Regions from separate parts of the Lederbergia sp. B243.17 genome, predicted to be linked through region 2. Evidence: a T-box and tRNA genes for the amino acid it is inferred to sense, from the RefSeq annotation. Region 2 holds a T-box; the other holds one or more tRNA genes.
What was found. A T-box is a leader RNA that pairs with one kind of tRNA and senses whether it is charged. The one in region 2 lies ahead of pheS (phenylalanine--tRNA ligase subunit alpha), so its partner is inferred to be a tRNA-Phe.

Region 1 (7,286 bases), on a different contig from region 2:
CATGTACTGGTCTCGAGCTGTTTCCTTCGGGAGCTCCCTGATTTCGATGTTGTCCGCTTTCAGCTTCTCTTCAAACGTGACGTCGGTCTTCACCTCAAACTGGTTCGTCCGCAGCTTGTTCATGAATTGGGTTAGCAGAAACACGTCCAGGATGAGGAAGGCGATGATGAAAATGGATTTAATTCTACTCCAGTCCATTGTCAATCCTCCCCTTCTCTTCCGGCATGACACGGAGCCACGAGCCTGCGTATAAGTAATACCAGGCCGGCTCCAAGGTCAATACTTTCGGATTGTCCTCGGCCCTTCCCAATTTATAGCCAATGGCCATGTCCTGCAGCATTTCAGGCTTGAAATCCTCATCCCCGAGGAGTCGGTTCAGCACTTCCTCGCCTGAAGGCAGCTCCACATCTTTCATCAGAAACGCATTGTCGAGAGAGAAGTAAGGCCGTCTGTATTCATAGACTTCTTCTTTCCCCCAGGACTGGATGATTTCGGCCATCCCCTGGTCGTTAAAAACAGGGAACCCCTGATAATAGAGACGGAATACCGCCCTCCGCTTCTGGTGATCGACATTGAAATAGCGGTAATGATCGGTCCAGCCGCCATGCTCGTTGACAAAGTTGATGCTCTTCTTCAGCAGCTCCCCTGTCTCCATCGGCGGAAGCTGGTCCGCTTCCTGGCTCGGATTGACGTAGAAAAGCATATTCGTCAGGTAGTCGACCGTCAGCAGGCTGAAGCTGTCGGTGTACTGCTCACCATCCGCGAGATTAGCCTTGCGTACGATTGTCGGGTCTATGAACAAGGCCCTTTTGAATTTCTCCGGATCGATATAATCAGAGAAGTAATGATACTGCTTCAGCTCGATTTTGTCGCTCGGCAGGAAAAGAAACCGGCCGCCAGGCAATTCATGCCCTTGATAGGCTTGGTATGACGGTTTGGTCCGGCTGATGAACGAAGCAAAAGCGCTAAGTCGGTCTTTATTGATATGGCTTTCATAGACCTCCTCTTTCTCCGTCGACACGAAATAGACCGACCCGCTATCATTCGTATCAGCCGTCAGATTAATGACAATTTTATCGAATGAGATTGGGGGCGGATCTTTCATATCAGGATGGATGATGCTTTTGTACAATTCCAGCGGCACCAGATCGGGAAAAGAGAGCTCCACCCGGTTATCCGCTTGGGAGAGGGCCTGGATCTGTTTCGGGCTCTGGCTTTTCGGATCTCCGATGTCGTAAAATTTCCATCCTCCGATTTGCTGCAGAATGGCGCCGATTTGCTCCTCATTCACAGTGCCGAAATGCGCACCGTTCATATGGAACAGGACCTTGGACGGCTTGATAAGATTGACAGCATCCTCCTGATCGGAAATCAGGACCTCGTGGACATTCTCATTGTTATTCGGCTCATATTTCGGCTGATACGTCCAGATGCTCCATGTGAGCGCCAGGCTCACGATGACCAATATAGCCAGCACGATTGATTTTACCGTTTCGTATTTCATGACCAATCATCCTCTTGATTCGGGTCATAAGGCAAAGTGAAAATAATGGTCGTCCCTTTGCCCTCGACGCTTTTTGCCCAAATTTGACCGCCATGGGCGCCAATCATCTCTTTGGCGATCGCCAGGCCGAGGCCTGTGCCGCCAAGCTGGCGTGTCCTGGCCTTATCTACGCGGTAAAAGCGGTCGAAAATCTTTTCTACATTTTCTTTCGGAATGCCGATTCCCTGGTCGCTGATGCTCACTTCGATATGATCATCGAAGATCCGGATCTTGAAGGTCACCATCCCGCCTTCCGGAGAATACTTGAGCGCATTCGAAATGATATTGTCCAGCACCTGCGTCAGCTTGTCCTCATCCACTTCAATGAAGATGTCCTGGTCAGGGATAAAACGTTTGAAGGTGATTGCCTTCTCCTTCGTCATCTCAAAACGGTCAATGATATGATTGAAGAATTTCGGGAAGTTCACCCAGGAAGAGTTCAACTTATAATCCCGACTGTCCATCCTCGAAAGCTTGAGCAAGTCATTGACGAGCCGGATCATCCGCTCGGTCTCATTTTGCGTGACCTTGAGGAAACGCGGCCCGAGATCATCATCCTCGATCGCCCCTTCGGACAAGGCCTCAAGGTAGCTCCGCATCGTCGTCAGCGGTGTCCGCAGCTCATGCGAGACATTCGCCACGAATTCCCGCCTCTCGGAATCGAGCTTCTCCTGCTCGGTGATGTCATGGAGAACGGTGATCAGTCCGTTGACAAAGCCCGTCTCTCGCTGGACGATCGATATATTGGCCCGGAGGATATACGGTTCATCCTTCGTACTATAGTCGAGGATGAGCGACTCCTGTTCCTCCAGCAAATCTTCATACGTGTACTCGTCCTGCAAATCAAGCAGTTCGACGATTGGCTGGGAAATGACCGTTTCACGTGGAACATTCAGCATTTTTGCAGCCGGCTCGTTGATCAGGATGACACGGCCTTTCCTGTCAGTCGCAATTACGCCGTCTGTCATGTAGGAGAGGACGGAGGACAGCTTGCGTCTCTCCCCTTCTGTCATCGCCTGGGCTTCCTGCAGCTTCTTCGTCAGATGGTTAAAGGACGCGGCGAGCTGGCCAATTTCATCCTGGCCGTAGACCCGCACTTTACGCGAGAAGTTCCCTTTCGCCATCGCAGTCGCCTGGCGCTTCATATCGGCGATCGGACGGGTGATCGTCCGTGCCAGAAGCACTCCGAGCACTGCAGTGATCAGCATCGCGATCGCTGTTCCGGTAATGAAAATATTATTGATTTCTTCCATCTGTTCGAATACATTTTCTATCTTGGCGACAAGGTAAATGGCGCCCACAATTTCGCCGCCCGCTTTCACTGGCGAAGTCAGCACCCAAATCCGTTTCCCTGTAGATTCGTCGATAATGATTTTGTCTTCCTTTTCGCCGACGACGAGTGTTCTTTTTACCATACCGTCGGTTGTCTTCTGTCCGACAATTCCCTGGTTATTCGGATCGGACGTTCCGATGAACAGGCTTCTGTTGTTGATGATACGCACTTCGGAAATATCCGCAGCTGAAAAGTCGCGCAGCAGCTTTTGCACGTCTTCTTCAAGAGACGGCGTGTCGTCCGACGCCCGGTCCTTCATCAATTCCTCGCCGAGGTTGTACTCCAGCAGCGGAAGCCGCCCTTCAATTGCCGACTGGAAGTTCGTCACAAGCTGATCTTCCAGTTTCCTAACGAAATAGACACCGATGATCTGCATCGCGATCACGATCAGCAGCAAATAGATAAGGACGAACTTCAGGTGGATGGAACGGAAAAATCCTACCTTTTGCATGAGAGGTTACTCCTGTTCAGGAGTACGTAAATAATAGCCTACGCCTCTTCTCGTTACGATCCACGTCGGATGGCTCGGATTGTCTTCGATTTTCTCACGCAGGCGCCGTACGGTTACATCAACTGTCCGGACATCTCCGAAATAATCGTAGCCCCACACCGTCTGCAACAAGTGTTCGCGGGTCATTACCTGGCCGATATGCTTGGCCAAATAATGAAGAAGCTCAAACTCTCTGTGGGTCAATTCGATTGTTTCGCCGTTTTTGGACACCATGTATGCATTCGGATGAATTGTCAGATTGCCGATCGTAATCTCATTCTGATCGTCTTCCTCCGCTTGCTGGGCAATTTGGGCATGACGGCGCATATTCGCCTTTACCCTGGCGATCAGTTCCCTTGTGCTGAACGGCTTTGTCACATAATCATCCGCTCCAAGCTCAAGTCCGAGCACTTTGTCTATCTCTGAATCCTTTGCCGTCAGCATGATGATCGGCATGTCATGCTTCTTCCGGACTTCACGGCATACTTCCATTCCGTCGCGGCTTGGAAGCATGATATCAAGCAAAATCATATCCGGCTTCATTTCTTCTACAAGCTTGAGCGCCTCATCTCCGTCATATGCACATTGGACGGTGAAGCCCTCCTTTTTCAAATTGAACTGCAGTATATCCGCAATCGGCTTTTCATCATCGACAACAAGAATCTTTTTATCCATGGCCGTATCCCCTTTACTGTTTGAAATCGGTCAATGTATATAAAACTGAACGTGTTTTTCCTTCTAATCTCTCTATTTTATCATATTTAAAGGGCCAGGTACAAAAGAGCCCAAATCCCCTTTTGCACCTGACCCTCGTATTGTGAATTCAAGGTGAAGCATTATTTTTCCGGTTGCATTAATGCAAGTAATTCAGCGGATTTTGCAGACCGCCATTTTTATAGACTTCGAAGTGCAGATGGGTTCCGGTCGAATTGCCCGTTGAGCCCATAATTCCGATCGCCGAACCCTTCTCGACCCTCTGGCCCGGTTTTACACTGATGGAGTTCAGATGTGCGTAAACCGTGCGATAGCCGTTCTGATGGTCGATTACGATTTTATTGCCGTAGCCGCCATTGTTCCAGCCAGCAGAGACAACGATGCCATGATCTGCCGCTTTGATCGTATAGTTGCTCGGACGCGCGATATCGATGCCTTTATGCTGCCGGCCCCAGCGCTGTCCGGAGCGGCTTGAAATATAGCCTCCGTTTGTCGGCCAGCTGAATTGGCCAGTTCCGCGTGAAGGGATGACCTTTGTTCCCTCTACGACCACTTTCTTGACCGGAGCTTCCAATACCCTTTCATCGGTCTTCTCCTTGGAGACTTCCTTGCCGTTCTTTTCGATTAGCCGGTATTGGATGTAGCTTTTCCCGTTCTTGCCTTCCTGGGTCACTTTCGTTTCGCCCTTCGGCAAATTGCTATCCTGAACTGTCTCCACTTCGAACGGTACATCCTCTTCTCTCAGAAGATCCCGGACGATTTCAACGTGGATGAGCGGCTTCGTCACAACCGTGTTTACTTCCTGGCCGATCTGCAGGAGCGTATCTTCGGTCATGCCCTCATTCAGCTCAATCAGCTTCGCTGTGCTGAGGTTGTGCTTGGCGGCAATTGTGCCGAGCACATCTCCCTCCTGCACGGTGTATTTCTGTTCTTCCAATGTGCCCTTCAGCAACAATTTCACGGCTTCCTCGGCAGAAAGGATTTTTTCCGGATACACGGCATCCTTTTTCAATTCCAGTTCTTCATCGATCCGGACATCCATCGTCCGCAGTTCATCCTTTTCCATCGGCGGCAGTGGTTCTGCTGCACTCTTGCGTTCTTCAGCGGCTTTGATTTCCGCTTCTGTCGCATAGGAAAGCTTGATTTGGTCAATAACCTTTTTCGCCGTTTCTTCATCTTTTACATGTACGGCATTTTTTCCGGCAATGGAGATCGCGGTGCTGACTGCTTTGACCTTGGCCAGCTCGCCGATTTTCTCCTCAACCGCCTCGTTATTCGCCACTGGGCGGAAGGCCTGCTCTGCTATGTATGTAACGTGATTCCCTATTTCCAATTCATAACCTTTTAACTCGTCCTGGGCCTTCTTGATCGCTTTATCCGCTGCGGCTTCAACAACCTTCTTGTCTGTTGCCGCTCCTACATACGCATCGTCCACATACACATGGTACACCGTTGACAGTTTCGCTTCAGCCCCTGCTTTCACAGGTGAAAAAGCGAGCATTGATAAGACCAAGCTTCCTGCCATTGCATGGGCAAGCGTATGCTTCCACTTGCGTTGCTCCGGCCGGTTTGGCTTTCGAAACATTTGTATATCCCCCTAAAACCATTACAACTCTATCGTTGATTGTTTTTATTTTTCATATAGTTCTCTAGTCCCTTTACTACCTTACCATAAAGTTTCCAGAAGCCAAGGGAGTTTAAGAGAATGTAATATAATTGTATATAGACTGACAATTTTGAAAAAACATTGAAATGGGTTAATATAGGGAGGAAAATAAAAAAAAGCAAGGCGAGAGTCAATGTCGTCGCCATGCTTTTTGGGGTAAAGTGGCTCAGGACGGAATCGAACCGCCGACACAAGGATTTTCAGTCCTTTGCTCTACCAACTGAGCTACTGAGCCATAATTAGGGATAATATGCTTATTCAGTTCGTGCTTGTCCTTCGTCTCCATCTCAGGATTAAGCAGCTCGATAGGTACGCCCGCATTGCCGTTTCAAAGGTGCTTCGCTTCGGTGCTGACAGGCCATCTGAGGTAACAAAACTCATGTTACCATAGTCACATACTCGGTGGCAACAACTTTCGACAAATTTATAGCGAAATGGTTAACATGTGGACACAAATACAGAAAACTGTATAGGAAAAGCCCGTCACAAAGGGAGTTGAGGAAGTTGTTCCTCCTGTGGCGGGCTTTGTTATTATCTCCAGACGCTTTTGACGACATTTGTTTGTGAGCGGTCCGGTCCAACCGAAAAGATCGAAAGCGGGATGCCGGTCAGTTGGGAGACGCGCTCCAGATAGTGACGAGCGTTGGCAGGGAGCTCATCGAGTGTTTTGCAGGCTGTAATGTCCTCTGTCCAGCCTGGCAATTCCTCGTAAACCGGCTTGCACTCCTTCAAAATGTTCAAATTTGCCGGATATTCTTTGATCAATTCACCTTTATAGTCATACGCTGTGCAGATTTTTACTGTTTCAATCCCGGTCAGCACATCAATCGAGTTGAGTGAAAGGTCTGTGATGCCGCTCACCCTTCTTGCATGGCGTACGACGACGCTGTCAAACCAGCCGATACGGCGCGGACGGCCTGTCGTTGTTCCGTATTCGCGGCCGACTTCACGGATCTGATTGCCGATTTCGTCATTCAGCTCAGTCGGGAATGGGCCATCTCCGACTCTTGATGTATATGCCTTGCAGACGCCGACAACATGGTCGATCTTCGTCGGGCCGACTCCGGAGCCGATTGTCACTCCGCCGGCAACCGGGTTGGAGGATGTAACAAACGGGTAAGTCCCCTGGTCAATATCAAGCATAACGCCTTGTGCCCCTTCGAACAGCACCCGCTTGCCTTCATCTAGCGCATCATTGAGGACGACAGATGTATCGCAGACGTATTGCTTTAATTGCTGCCCATATTCATAATACTCGTTAAGAATCTCCTCAAGCTTAAATCCTTCGGTTTCGTAAAAACGCTCCAAAAGACGGTTTTTGTCTACAAGGATTCGGGCAAGCTTCTCTTCGAATACTTCCCGATCGAGCAAATCGGCAATCCGGATGCCGACGCGGGCCGCTTTATCCATATACGCAGGGCCGATGCCTTTTTTCGTTGTGCCGATTTTATTATCACCTTTACGGTCTTCTTCCACCTCATCAATTTTCAAATGATACGGGAGAATGACATGGGCACGGTTGGAAATCCGCAGGTTATCC
Region 2 (7,286 bases):
TGAGTTTTCCCAGATACAGGCTGACATCATGTTCTATACCGGCCTATCCCCTGACCAAGTTCAGCATATCGGCAGCACAGCGATTGAAGGAATTCAAGCAAAGCCTCTCATTGATATCATGATCGGCGTCGGGAATATCGAAAGCCTCCCGGCTGAATGGTATAAACAGCTTCGGCAAGCCGGTTTTTATAGACTGCGAGTCGAGCGGCCAGATGAAATTGTCCTCGCAAAGTTTACGGATGAAACATTTGAAGTGAAGACCCATTTTATCCATCTTGTGAACCGGAATAGCCAAAAATGGAATGACCTGCTTTTTTTCAGGGATTATTTAAATGGTAATCAAATAGAAAGAACACGTTATGAACAAGTGAAATTGTCGTTCGGTGCTAAGCAAGGGATCAACGAATACACGAATCACAAGGAAGACTTCGTCCGGTCCATTTTAGCCAAGAGAAATGCCTGAAAACTGTCTTGTCATCGGAAACTATCAAATATGAAAAGGAGCTTCTGCCATGAAGTATGTTCTTTTCGGTGTTCTCCTGTCCCTGGTCATTGCAGTGTTGTCACGTATTCTGGGAGGAGCAGATACGGCTCCGTTCATCACTGGATCGGCCGGCCTCTTGCTTGCTCTAGCTGCGGCTTTCTCTTCGGGGGCAGCAGCTAGCGGAGACCGAACGAGATCCGCTTTTGCCTCTGAACCGCCAGAAGAACGAATGACAAGGAACCGGACCGCATTCCGCTTGCTGCTTGTCGGGTTGCCGTGCCTTCTTTTGTCACCTCTTTTGTATCTGGTCAAATTTTGATCAATAAAATAACCGCCGCCCCTTGCCGGGACGGCGGTTTTTCAATGATACTTATCCTCTTAACTCTGCTCCTGCTTGCTCTTTTACAGCAGCAAGCACTTTATCATGCGCCTTGACGACCTCTTCGTCGGTCAGTGTGCGTTCCGGATCAGAATAAATCAATGAGAAGGCGATTGATTTTTTGCCTTCTTCCATTTTGTCTCCTTCATACAGATCAAACACGTGAACAGATTTCAGCAATTTGCCGCCAGCAGTGCGGATAATGCCTTCGATCTTGCCGGCTGTCGCCGCGTGATCCACCACGAGCGCAATATCCCGTGAAATGGAAGGATAACGCGGAATCGCTGTATAATGCAGAGCAGGAAGATCCATTCCAAATAGCGGATTTCCTTTGATTTCAAATACATACGTATTTTTGATGTCGAGATCCTTTTGAATGGATGGATGAACCTGTCCGGCATAGCCAATAAATTCGCCGTCAAGATAAATGTCAGCTGTTCGGCCCGGATGCATGCCATCACGCTCGGCGGCTCTCCATTCAACCTTCTCGGATACTCCCCATTTATCGAAAAGCCCTTCAAGCACGCCTTTGACGACAAAGAAGTCAACCGGCTTCTTCTCGCCCTGCCATGCATTGTCGACCCAGAGGCCGGTGACAGCACCTGCGATATGTTCGCGCTCTTCCGGCAGTTGTTCTCCGTCGTTCTTCAAGAAGACAGACCCGATTTCATAAAGCGCAACTGAGCTGATTTGACGGGCAACGTTGTATGCGACTGCTTCCAGCAGCTGCGGAACGATGCTCAGCCTAAGCCTGCTGCGTTCTTCGCTCATCGGCATCGCCAATTGGACAGGCTCACGCTGTTCAATTGCATAGCTTGCCGCTTTTTCCTCGGAAGTGAGGGAATAGGTCAATGCTTGATAGAATCCTGCGCCTTCAAGGAATCGTCTTGCATTCCGGCGGCGTTCCTGGTTAGGACTCAACCCGCCGGCCGTTTGTGCGCCTTTTGGCGGTGTGGTCGGCAGATGATCATATCCATAGAGACGGGCAACTTCTTCTACCAAGTCTTCTTCAATGGTAATGTCGCCGCGGCGTGTTGGCACCGTAACGGTGAATACGCGGTCTTCCTCTGTCGCTGTAAAACGGAGGCGGCGGAAGATATCCAGCACTTGCTCTGCAGAAATATCTGTTCCAAGTACACGGTTGATCTTTTCAAGAGAGATGGAGACAACAGCCGGCTCCACTTGCAAATGATCCGCCTCTACCCGGCCTTCGAACACGTCTCCGCCGGCCAGTTCTGCCATCAATTGGGCAGCACGTTCCGCAGCCGGACGGACTCTTTCCGGATCGACGCCTTTTTCATAGCGGCTGCTTGCCTCGCTTCTTAATCCATGACGCTTGGATGTCGAGCGAATCGAAGGACCTGCAAAATAAGCAGACTCCAGCAGGATCGTTGTCGTATCCGCGCTCACTTCCGAATCGGCGCCTCCCATGACACCGGCAAGTGCGACCGGAACCTCGCCATTTGTGATGACCAGCTCACCTTCCTGAAGAGTGCGCTCGACGTCATCCAATGTTGTCAGCTTCTCGCCTTCACGGGCATGACGGACGACAACTTCTTTTGAACCGAAACGGTCATAATCGAAAGCATGGAGCGGCTGTCCGTATTCAAGCAAAATAAAGTTCGTGATGTCGACGACATTATTATGCGGACGGATGCCGGATGCCATCAGCCTTGTCTGCAGCCATAACGGAGAAGGGCCGATCTTTACATTTTTGATAATTTTCGCTGTGTAGAGCGGATTGTCCTCAGGCGCTTCCACTTTTACAGAAATGGCATCCGCCGCTTTCTCGGCCGATTGTGCCGTTTCAGTTTGGGGCAGCTTGATTTCACGGTCGAGGATGGCAGCTGTTTCATACGCAACGCCGAGCATACTCATGGCATCTGCACGGTTTGGCGTCAAGCCGAGCTCCAGCACTTCATCGTCAAGGTTAAGCAGGCTGACCGCATCCTGGCCGACTTCCGTATCCTGAGGGAAGTTGTAAATGCCGTCTGCGAATTCTTTTGCGACGAGCTTGCCTTCAATGCCAAGCTCTTGGAGTGAACAGATCATGCCGTTTGACGTTTCGCCTCGGAGCTTCGCTTTTTTGATTTTGAAATTGCCGGGAAGAACAGCACCGACTTTAGCGACGGCCACCTTTTGCCCTTTCCCCACATTTGGAGCACCGCAAATGATCTGCACGGGTTCTTCTTCTCCGATGTCGACCTGGCAAATGTTCAGTTTATCGGCTTCCGGGTGCTTTTCGCATTCAAGCACATGGCCGACGACGACACCTTTCACTTCTTTGCTTTTCTGTTCAATCCCGTCAACTTCAATACCGCTTCTTGTGATTTTCTCTGCCAATTCATCTGCCGGAACACCGTCCAGGGAAACGTAATCGGCAAGCCATTTATAGGAAACGAGCATGGTATTTTACCTCCTTATTCTTGCACCGCAAATTGTTGTAGGAAACGCAGATCGTTTGTATAAAAATGACGGATGTCATCGATTCCGTATTTCAGCATCGCAATCCGCTCTGGTCCCATGCCGAAAGCGAATCCGGTGTACTTCTTCGAATCGAATCCAGCCATCTCCAAAACATTCGGATGGACCATGCCGGCGCCAAGAATTTCGATCCAGCCTGTTTGCTTGCACACCCGGCAACCTTCACCGCTGCAGATTTTGCAGGAAATGTCCATTTCCACCGACGGTTCTGTGAATGGGAAAAAGCTTGGGCGCAGGCGGATTTCCCGGTCTTCGCCGAACATTTTCTTCGCGAATACTTGGAGCGTGCCTTTCAAGTCACCCATCGTAATTCCTTCATCAACAACAAGCCCTTCAATTTGTGTGAATTGATGGGAATGTGTCGCGTCGTCGTTGTCCCGGCGGTATACTTTCCCCGGACAAATAATTTTCACCGGGCCTTTGCCCTCATGCTTTTCCATTGTCCGCGCCTGAACAGGAGAGGTATGGGTTCTCAGCAATATTTCCTCGGTAATATAGAAGGAATCCTGCATATCGCGGGCAGGGTGTCCCTTCGGCAAGTTGAGCGCCTCAAAATTATAGTAATCCTGCTCTACTTCCGGACCTTCGGCGATTTTGTACCCCATTCCAATGAACAGATCTTCGATTTCTTCGACGATCTTTGTCAGCGGATGATGGCTGCCAATTTTCACCGGGCGTCCTGGCAATGTAATGTCAATTTTTTCAGATGCAAGCTGCCTGTTCACCGCTTCTTTCTCCAGTTCTTCCTGTTTGCCTGTGATTGCGTCTGTGATCGTTTCTCGCACCACATTGACAAGCGCACCCATCTTCGGGCGTTCCTCAGCGGACAGCTTGCCCATCCCGCGCAGCACTTCAGTAATCGGGCCCTTCTTTCCAAGATAGGCAACCCGCACCTCATTCAACGCCTTTAAATCGGAAGCCGCCTGTACCTTATCGAGCGCTTCCTTCTCCAGCCCTTTCAACGTCTCTTCCACTTCACATTCCTCCTTATCGGGGGTCTGCCCCCATCTCGTTCGTGCATTCATACTGCGGGGTCTCCCCCTGTTTTGGGCAATAAAAAAAGCCTTGCCCCCAAGAAAGGGACGAGGCTTTGGTCGCGGTACCACCCTTATAAACATGCGCATTGCAAAATTGCAGTTCATGTTCACTTCATTGATATAACGGCATGGGCCGGGGCATCTTTACGTACAGTACGGTCCTGATGCCGACTCGGGAGGTGAACTTCATCGGTTTCCGCTGAATATGCTCACAGCCTAGGCATATTCTCTCTGAAAGCTTTGTTCCGGCTACTCTTCTCCGTCATCATCATTAACTTTATTAAGATACTCACATTATAGTCGTTTGCCGGCAGGATTTCAAACCTATTTTCGCAAATGGTATAGAAGAATCCCGGCTGCAATCGCGACGTTCAGCGATTCACTCTTCCCGTAAATCGGGATATACAGATTCCGATCTGTCCGTGAAAGCAATTCCGGCTGCATGCCCGCTCCCTCATTTCCAACAATCAAAGCAAAAGCATCCGATGCCTCTACATCCTTATATGAAACGGCATTTTTTAACGCAGTGCCGTACACAGGGATTTCATACTCCTTGCACTGATCCACCCAAAGGGACAAATTGCCGCTGACAACCGGAAGATGGAAGTGGCTTCCCTGTGCAGAGCGGATCACTTTCGGATTGTACAGATCGACTGTTCCCTCACCGAGTACAATACCGTCGATTCCCGCTGCATCCGCCGTGCGGATAAGCGTCCCCAAATTCCCCGGGTCCTGCACACCATCCAAAAATAAAAGTTTTCGATGCTTGGCTGGGTCAACCATCCGGGCTTCTTTTTTGCAGACTGCGAAAAAACCCTGCGGCGTTTCTGTAGAAGAAATGACGGCGGCCACTTCGGCAGACACCCAAGTCATCGGAAGATCCAGGTCCTGTGCAATCCGGGGCAGATCCAGTCCTTCCACCGCAATTAGCTCAAGAACGGTCCCTTCTTCCCTGATCGCCTCTTCGACAAGATGTTCACCTTCGATCAGATACATCCCTGACTGCTCCCGGCCTTTTTTCGCCAACAGCTTCTTCCACTCTTTCACCCGCGGGTTCTTCGTCGATTTAATCCATTCCATTCCATGCAATCCCTTCCCTGCCATTCTGCTTTTCATTATACATGGAAGGGGCGGGGCGGCACAATGAACGATACGTGTTTCCTGCCAAGCTCGGGAAATGAGGGCAGCAATTGATCAAAAGTTGGTTAATTGGAGGCTTCCTTCCTGAAACCTGTAATCCACAGACAAGATAAAAACGCAACGATACAGACGAAACTTGCAAAAACCAGGCCGATAAATGCCATAAATTGATCATTCTCCGGTGTGTCCGGAGGAAGATTCGCTATCATGTATCCGAAGACAACAAGAAGAAGTAAATAGAAGCTGCTGCCTAGCAGCCCGCTGATCAAGCGGCTCTTAGCACCTTGATGGTACCCATTCGCAAGTGCCGACCAGAGCACAATGCTTGCAATGACTGCCGCCAGCATGATCGCCAAATGAATATAGGGGATGAGCAAGAAGCTTGTGAAATACAGAACGGCTGCAGCAAGACCAAAAAGGATTGCATTCGTCAAAAACAAGCAAAGCCCGCTAAGCCATTTATTTTGATACCACTCCTTCTTCGTTAAAAATGCGAGAAAAATCGGTTCGCCAATCCATTCGGCGATTCGTTTCTTATTCATTAGCACCATAATCATCAAGGCGGTTCCTGCGAGTAAAAATAGGGACATTTTGCATTTCTCCTTACCTAGTTATTCTATGTATGAATGAAAAAAGCTGCGTGCGCTCTAAACTGCCCTGCGCACGCCCCATTTGTAGGAAAGGCTGCCCACTGGCAAAAACAGGCCTGTCGCCACCATACAGCCGACTAAAAAAGACGGAGTAAGAATCATCGCAAACCACTGCGATGGCAGTATCCTGAAAAGCACTGCCAACATCAGCATGAGATTGGGAATTAGAGAGAGCAGCAAAGTGTTGTGCAGCAATCCTTTTCCTCCATGTCCCCATTCCTTGCCGACGGAATAACCGAACCATACCCATAATCCAAAATAGCCATACAGCAATAGCCAACGCTGATCCGCCAAAGAAGACCAAATTTCTTGGAATGTAGGGATTTCCAAAAAGTGTGCGCCAATCGTGAGGCAGAAACCGATGAGGAAGAAAAAATGGTTCAACCCGATAAACACCCACTTTGCCGCCGACGACGTCTCCCCTGAAGCATTCATAAACTCTTTTGCAATTTGCTTCGGGGGGCCAAGCCTCTCTAAAAGCAGTTCCATCCCTCGGGCTTCGTCTTCTGCTTCTATTTCAATATGCGCTAAATGATCCTCGAATTCGCACAGGATCTCTTCCCGATCCGGATGCCTGCCCAAGTGAATGCTAAGTTCGTATAAAAATCTTCCTTTGCAATCCCTCATTTTCCATGCCCCAGCATCCGGTTCATCATTGAAGAAAACAAGGTCCATTCCTTCGTCTTATCTTGAAGCTTCTCGATCCCTTCTTCAGTAAGACGGTAATATTTCCTTCGCTTCCCGTTCTCCTGTGGTTCCCAGTAGGAATCGATAAATCCTTGATGTTCGAGTTTATGCAGTGCGGGATACAGAGTCCCTTCTTTTACGGACAGGGTGTTCCCGCTCCTTTTTTCCATAATGTCAACGAGTTCATACCCATACATCGGCCGTTCCTGCAAAAGCTGCATGATCAGCAAGGCCGTACTTCCTTTTAACAGCTCACGGTCAAACATCTTCTCACCTACCTAGTAATTCTATGTATATCCATTATGATTCCATCTTCTTCCTTTGTCAATGTCCATCCTGCCAAATGCATAATTCCAATAACCTTTTGCCAAACTACTATAAACCACTCTGAAAGGGGACAGGACAAATGGATTTGAATTTGCGTA

Region 1: it encodes a tRNA-Phe, which carries the amino acid that the T-box ahead of pheS (phenylalanine--tRNA ligase subunit alpha) is inferred to sense. The anticodon was not compared.

Annotation. Positions count from the first base shown of each region.
Region 1 covers NZ_JBWBKF010000085.1:237,913-245,198, forward strand. The annotation lists gene AC0TWI_RS17735 (two-component system regulatory protein YycI) at 1-198, opposite strand, end outside; gene AC0TWI_RS17740 (YycH family regulatory protein) at 185-1,504, opposite strand; gene walK (cell wall metabolism sensor histidine kinase WalK) at 1,501-3,327, opposite strand; gene yycF (response regulator YycF) at 3,334-4,041, opposite strand; gene AC0TWI_RS17755 (peptidoglycan DD-metalloendopeptidase family protein) at 4,220-5,665, opposite strand; tRNA gene AC0TWI_RS17760 (tRNA-Phe) at 5,909-5,981, opposite strand; gene AC0TWI_RS17765 (adenylosuccinate synthase) at 6,278-7,286, opposite strand, start outside.
Region 2 covers NZ_JBWBKF010000097.1:158,514-165,799, forward strand. The annotation lists gene AC0TWI_RS20955 (GrpB family protein) at 1-463, shown strand, start outside; gene AC0TWI_RS20960 (DUF5316 family protein) at 513-803, shown strand; gene pheT (phenylalanine--tRNA ligase subunit beta) at 855-3,269, opposite strand; gene pheS (phenylalanine--tRNA ligase subunit alpha) at 3,284-4,321, opposite strand; T-box leader at 4,423-4,659, opposite strand; gene AC0TWI_RS20975 (TrmH family RNA methyltransferase) at 4,709-5,464, opposite strand; gene AC0TWI_RS20980 (hypothetical protein) at 5,590-6,114, opposite strand; gene AC0TWI_RS20985 (HAAS signaling domain-containing protein) at 6,172-6,801, opposite strand; gene AC0TWI_RS20990 (PadR family transcriptional regulator) at 6,798-7,127, opposite strand; gene sspI (small acid-soluble spore protein SspI) at 7,268-7,286, shown strand, end outside.